Regions from separate parts of the Shewanella sp. MR-4 genome, predicted to be linked through region 2. Evidence: riboswitches for the same ligand, from Rfam matches in the RefSeq annotation. Region 2 holds a riboswitch; each other region holds the start of a gene.

Region 1 (2,269 bases), 260 kb from region 2:
GAGGCCACAAAGGTGTCACGCTTGGTTTTATCCCCTAAAAAGTAGAAGGGATCCGAGAGCGTCCAGCCGCCAACGGAGGGGAGGATCTTCAGATCGGGATAGGCTTGTTTTAACGCCATCAATTGGCCGAAGTTGCCTTTGTAAGGGTCGGAATAATCACTCACACCCGCCTGCGGCTTTTGAATCGCAGCCCAAGGGTCATGAATTGCAACTTTAAAATCGGCACGGCCAGCACAGGCACGTTGCAATGCCTCAAAGCTGCCTTCGATTTCTTTTAGGCTGTCGTTGATGCCATTGCCGCCACATATAGGAGTAAAGCCATATAAAATGTGGGTTAAGTTTTGTGCTGGCACCATATCGACGGGGAACTTACGGCCATAAACTCCCCACTCCACAAAATAACCCCCGACTACTTTGCCGGATTTATTCGCATAGGGACGATTGTTTTCTTTCAAAGGCGCATTCAGTGGCGCTAAGTGACTACCATCAGTATCTGCCACGAGGATTTGTTTAGCATCACTCGCCGTACAACCGTCACTGTTACACAATTGCACTTGCATTTGATAACGGCCGCCCTTGTTCACCTTAAAATTAGCGACCCCATTGGCGCTGGCGGGTCCTTCCCAAACCAGATTGCCATCGAGCAACACTTGGGCTTTGTTGCCAATATCGCCATTATTCAGGTTCCAATTTACCGACACGTCGGCAGCATCCTTAACCGTCACTAACTGGTTATAGGCTGAGGCGGCTTGATTCACCTCGATAATAGCAAACTTGGTTTCTCCCCAACCTAAGGTAGGTTTTCCTGGGAGCGCGGCAAATGCTTGAAAACTGGCGACGGATGCCAGCACCGAAGCCACCAGCATCGCAGTGGTGGAGATTTGAGTCTTAAACATGAAAATTCCCTATTGAGTAAGTTATGCATCAATAAGGCAAACAAAGCATAGACAGGATACAACACTCTTAAAACCATGTGCGTACAACGGCAACATGAAGAACAACCTGCGGTATCCCCGCTATCATAGGTACAAACGACCCTTAGACCGGAGGCTTTGCGTCCCAATCTTTCAATTGGTTTGCCTTTCACAATAATGACAACGTTGTCATTACGTTATTTAGCATATGTCGCAACCCAACCAAATTGCAACCAAATATTAACAGCTAGGCTGTTATACCGATTGCTATCGCCGTATCATTCGTAAAAATAGGCACATAAATTCATTATAAAATGATATTAAATCATTGTGTTTAAATAAAATTATATGAAAACCGCCTCTCATCATCGGCTGTTGGCGTTAGCTGGATAGCGCACAGAAAAATAAGTCGAAAGTATTAATATCGACACGGAATAGGGTGCGGTATAAGGAGTGCGAATAAAAATACGGCCATTGAATCGGTGCGCTTCAATACAGAAGCACTCTTACCCAATGACCGCATGATTTTTATCTTTATTTTGTGACCACATAATAGCTGAGGTTGAATTGTGGTCGAACTTATGACGCCTCAACCTCGGCTTATTCTAACTTAGCCGAATGCCGCTAAGCAGCGCTCTTCGAGTAATCCCTTGCCAAGATCACCGACAAACCTCGGCAAACCAAGGTTTCCATATCATCGACACGATTAATCTTCATTTCGGCTAACGGTGCACTTAGGGCCATGCGTCTTAAACTATCGAGACAACCCTTGTAGTAAGGCGCGCTGTTCATCATGCCGCCCGCTAACCAAATCCGATTTGGATTAAACAGATTGACCGCCCACGCTAGCCCCATCCCCAGATAAGTGCCGGCGAGATATAAATCATCGGCGGTAGAAATCTTGCGGCTGCGGATAGAATCGCCACTGGCGAGTTGTTCGAGACTAAATTCCCCCGATTCTGTCATCACTCGGCAATGTCCTAGCTCCCCCGCAACCCCAGTCGCGCCAGTAAAAGCCTTGCCGCTCAACGCGATCGACATGCCAATCCCAGTGCCACACATGACTAACAACTCACAGGCATATTTTTCGTCACAGGTTGCCTGCATACCAGCGTCGATATCATTGCAGATAAACTTAAGTTCCCCTTGGGTTTTCAAGGTTTCAAAGCTTAGCCCATTGAGACCGGGCAAAGACTTACAGGAGACCAAACGATTCTGTTGTACGAGTCCAGGTACAGCAATCGCTAAATGGTAATTCTGTAAATCATAATCCCGTTCAAGCGCCGCGATTTGATCATTTAAATCTTCAATTTTAAAGCCTTCACCCGTGGGGATTTTATATTGTTCTGTATGCC
Region 2 (2,269 bases):
CACTTCCACTCGCTCTAGGCCCGAATTAGGCGCGGCATAAATCTCATTTTTACCGTAAACGGGCGAGATCACCCCAGAGGGATTCTTCTGCCCCGCCTTAAGTTGTGGCTGCTGGGCATTAATGGCACTGGCTAACAGGAATGGCCAATTTTGCTTGGCACCTTGAGTAGTGTCGGCAATGGTTATCTGAGTCTGCTTGGCAGTTTGCTCGCCATTAGCATCAAACACCCGCGTCATCACCTTATCACCCGCCTTAAGATCAAGTGACGGATTGATATCGCCAATATCGGTCCACTCGCCCGGCACCACAACACCAGAGCTAAAGTTCACATCGATAGCATTATAGAAACTGTTGGTGGTATCACCGACTTCCCACACGGCCAAAATCACGTGATAACCGCTTCTGTCTTCAGGCACATAACAGTTATGTGTCACTAACTTAGGCGGCTGAACCATACCTCCGTCGACCACACAGAAGGGAGCTAAGTCAAAGCTTGCACGGCTCAAGGCTTGGTTTTGATCCCAGCCTTGACGAGTTAAATAGTAACGCCAATTGCGGGTCACATGGTTAGCGGTGAACTGCCAGCTAAAGTCATTCCAACCCGACTTAATGTCATGCTTAGACCAACGACTTGGGCTCTGTTCATCCAAGGGAGAAAACGCTGCGTTGGCTGCGCTGGCAATTTTGCCGTCGGCAGGGCCTGACTCAGGAAAACCTGATGGACCTTCAACACTTTGCGGTTCCCATTGAACGGCGCCGCAGTTTAAATTGCTGCCAGTTTTACAGGCGTATGAGCGTGATTCTGGTGAAACCACATAACCGTGGGCCGACGCCGTTTGGCTAACTAGCGCACTCGTAGCGCTTAGGGCCAAGGCAATTAGGCTTAAACGAGCCAGTTGTGGGTGTTTGTGGTTAGCATTTGTGATTGATGTAAAAGCAGTTAGATGTGCCACTTTATTGTACTCCGTAGGGCGCCTTTCTCGACGAGATTGGCATAGGTATAAAAGTGGTATTTAGGCAAAACAGCATTAAGCAAAGCCGTTTATTTTTCAAAGAATTGAAAGCATCAGCTCAATTCTGAGGCAACCCCGCTATCTTAGTTTCAACATCCCTTTACAACCTTAGACCGGAGGCTTTGCGTCCTAATTTTTCAATTAGTTTGCCAAATACGGTGGATCTCCATTGAAGTTAACAGTATGTAACTTAAACGTTGAGACCCGGCTAATCTAACAACAAAAGACAGCGTTGTCAAAATTTAAGTTATTACAATTCAAAGCGTTACAAAACGATAAGCGGTATTTTATTGGCGCCTGTCAGATTATTTGCCCTCTGACTCGATGAGTTTAATCTTGAAACCCTGTTTCACTTGGGTATAATGCCCACCTCGCTTCGGGGGAGTAGCTAACTGGATTTCGAGCCATCGATATTCAGGGTGAACATCAACATACTTGGCCGCATGCCATGGTGTTCACAGCAAATCATCGATTTGTCCTGCAAGACCTGAGCACAGTAACCGCACCTAGGGGTGGACGGTCTATTGTGCTTATGTCAAAAACCACCCCTAAAAGGATCACACTTGGAAGCGTTACTCGCCTCAACCTTTACGGTTGCCATCGCCGAGATTGGCGATAAGACCCAACTGCTTGCCCTATTACTCGCTGCAAGATTTAAAAATAAAACTGCGATTATCTTGGGGATTTTACTCTCAACCCTGTTTAACCATTTTGCCGCCGCCTGGCTTGGCCAATGGGCGATTAACTGGGTGAGCCCAGATGTAGCACGCTACTTGGTTGCCGCCTCCTTCTTTGCGATTGCACTCTGGGTACTGATCCCCGATAAAGTGGACGCCGAAGAGAGCCGTTTCTATAAGATGGGACCCTTTGTTGCGACCTTTATTCTGTTCTTTATCGCCGAAATGGGCGACAAAACCCAAATCGCAACTGTCGTTTTAGCCGCTAAATACGATGCCTTAGCCATGGTGGTTGCAGGTACTACTTTGGGTATGTTGCTAGCGAACGTCCCAGTGGTTATTGCGGGACATTTTAGTGCCGAAAAATTACCAATGAAGTGGATCCACAGGGGCTGCGCAATTTTGTTTGCCCTGCTCGGCGTAGCAACCTTAATGGTTAACTGATTGATAAAATGAAGATAAACAAAAAGGCCAGTGATAACACTGGCCTTTTTTATGGGGTTAACGAATTAACTTATAACCCGAGTGCAGTTTGGATACGTTGACCGTAATCAGCATCGGCTTTGTGGAAATGTGCC
Region 3 (2,269 bases), 410 kb from region 2:
GTTGCTGGTGGAGGTTGCCGAACATACGCAGCTGCTAATCATTACCTCACGCCAAGAAGAATTACCGCCCTGTATTAGCCATGTGGCGCTGTTTAATAGCGATATGCTCAAATCGGGTCAGCATGTGCATCAACTGAGCGCGCCCATGTCGATTGAGCAGTGGCATACACATCCTGTGATGGCGCAGCTTAATGCGCTTTCGGCCAGCCGCAGCGCCGAACTCTTGGCATTGATGGCGCGTCAACGCCACAATGCCGAGGCGTTCGACCCGATAGTCGACATTAAAAACGGCAAGGTCGAATATGTGAGCGGCTTGATTTTTAAAGGGGTGAATTGGCGGATTAGCGCGGGCCAGCATTGGCAAGTGCGAGGGCCCAATGGTTGTGGCAAGAGTACTCTGCTCGGACTGATTTTGGGCGACCATCCCCAGTGTTACAGCAATGACATTACCCTCTTTGGCCGACCCCGTGGTAGCGGCGAGAGTATTTGGCAGATTAAGCAACGGATTGGCATAGTATCGTCGGCATTGCATTTACAGTATCGCGTCAGTTGCTCGGCGCTCGATGTCTTATTGTCGGGTTTTTACGATTCCATCGGCCTGTATCACAAGCCCACTAAACCCCAATTGGATCTGGCCAAGGAATGGTTGGCGATTTTGCACATGAGTGAGTTTGCTAGCACGGGCTTTAAAAAACTGGATTACGGTCAACAGCGGCTATTGCTCATAGGCAGAGCCTTGATTAAACAGCCGTTATTATTGATTTTGGATGAGCCTTATCAAGGGCTCGACTTTATCAATCGCACCTTAGTGATGCGGGCTTTGGATATGATTGCCGAGCATCATCTAAGCCAATTGTTGTATGTCTCCCACCATAGGGAAGATGCCTTGCCTGCCATCAAAAACTTTGTCGATTTTATCAAGCAGGATGAAGGTTATTCGGTGGAGGTGAGTCGCAGTCCTGATTAGGGGGCTTAATCCCTGTTAGATGCGGATGATTAACAGCGGCTGGTTGCCATAAGCGTTAGTTATTCAACCGCTTAACGTCGAATAAATTTAATACTAAAGTTTGACGCCTTCATTTTTATCTATCATCTTATAGTAGGATTTTAAGCTTGGCTTATTTTCCTACGTCAACTGACGAACAGGCACACCCGTTGTGAAACGGGGTCGCAAAGCTTCGGATCTTATTGTACAGGCTGTTATTAAGATGGCTGAGTTGCCGAATCAGGTGAAAAACCTTGGCGATATGCAAACCCAATGCATGCGCTAACGGGATATGGATATTTGTTTTTTACCTTTCGGAGAATATATGAAATTTAAATCAACACTCGTAGCGTTAGCTACTTTAGTATTTGCTGGCTCAGTTAATGCCTCTGTTACCTATGATGAAAATGGTGTTGGGTTTGTGGGCAAAGGGGATATTCAATCGCTATTTGATTGGAATAATAGTCAATTACAGGACAATGCAAAATTTTTGCATTTTCAATTTATTACAACTGGCACTGTGACATGGAGATGTAAGAAAGCACATGCTAATGAGAATGCTGATGGCGAAGGCTTGTATGTGACTATGAGCAGTCAAACAACAATGCTCGGAGCGAATGCTTCAGTTGAGGCTCGTAAAAATGCACCTGCAAAAATCACTGGTTTCTATCTTAATGGAATTGACGGCTCATTGAGTGGAGAAACCTTAGGCGATCAGGATTGTTCTACTGTAGGTAAAGTTACTCCTAGCGGTAAAAAAGTTGAGAATGCTGTTGAGTATGTCTATGTTGAGAATTCGGCAAAATTCGAAGGTCTTGAAAGTCCATTATTGCAAGTTAGTTTCAGCCCATCTGACGAAATAGGTGCTGAGTGGTTTGATTTACCAGTCACTGAATAGGCAAGCTAGAGTCAGTTTATCTTCTATTGTAGTGGCTCATTAACCACAATCGAATTCGGAGTCTCGTTGTTAGGGACTCCTTATCATCAATACCAGCTCTTGTTGCTTTGTTCGATTGTTAGGACGGTATTCGATCCTAGATCACTCATTCTTCCTCAGTTTGTTCTTGCGATACTAATGAGTAAGGCCGCGCGATGGCGTGACGGATATCATTCAATGAAAACACCTTCGAGAAGCGCCCAAAGGTTTTGCCATAAAACACGGTTTCGACCACTGGTAGGCTAAAGACATGGTAGCTGGCGGCAATCTCGCCTTGAGCCTCACAGTCGATATACGCCAGCGCCATTTGGGGAAACTCCCTTGCAAGCATATCCGTAATCTGAGGC

The links. A riboswitch is a leader RNA that binds a small molecule or an ion and turns the genes downstream of it on or off. The one in region 2 is predicted to bind cyclic di-GMP.
Region 1: it holds a riboswitch for cyclic di-GMP, as region 2 does, so the genes downstream of both, SHEWMR4_RS14720 (glycosyl hydrolase family 18 protein) here and gbpA (N-acetylglucosamine-binding protein GbpA) in region 2, are expected to answer to the same signal.
Region 3: it holds a riboswitch for cyclic di-GMP, as region 2 does, so the genes downstream of both, SHEWMR4_RS17640 (hypothetical protein) here and gbpA (N-acetylglucosamine-binding protein GbpA) in region 2, are expected to answer to the same signal.

What each region holds. Positions count from the first base shown of each region.
Region 1 is NC_008321.1:3,356,287-3,358,555, forward strand. It holds gene SHEWMR4_RS14720 (glycosyl hydrolase family 18 protein) at 1-896, opposite strand, end outside; cyclic di-GMP riboswitch class I at 1,004-1,091, opposite strand; gene SHEWMR4_RS14725 (ROK family protein) at 1,539-2,269, opposite strand, start outside.
Region 2 is NC_008321.1:3,620,453-3,622,721, forward strand. It holds gene gbpA (N-acetylglucosamine-binding protein GbpA) at 1-954, opposite strand, end outside; cyclic di-GMP riboswitch class I at 1,080-1,175, opposite strand; gene SHEWMR4_RS15890 (TMEM165/GDT1 family protein) at 1,578-2,135, shown strand; gene katB (catalase KatB) at 2,206-2,269, opposite strand, start outside.
Region 3 is NC_008321.1:4,028,284-4,030,552, reverse strand. It holds gene SHEWMR4_RS17645 (ATP-binding cassette domain-containing protein) at 1-967, shown strand, start outside; cyclic di-GMP riboswitch class I at 1,136-1,225, shown strand; gene SHEWMR4_RS17640 (hypothetical protein) at 1,311-1,883, shown strand; gene SHEWMR4_RS17635 (thioredoxin family protein) at 2,029-2,269, opposite strand, start outside.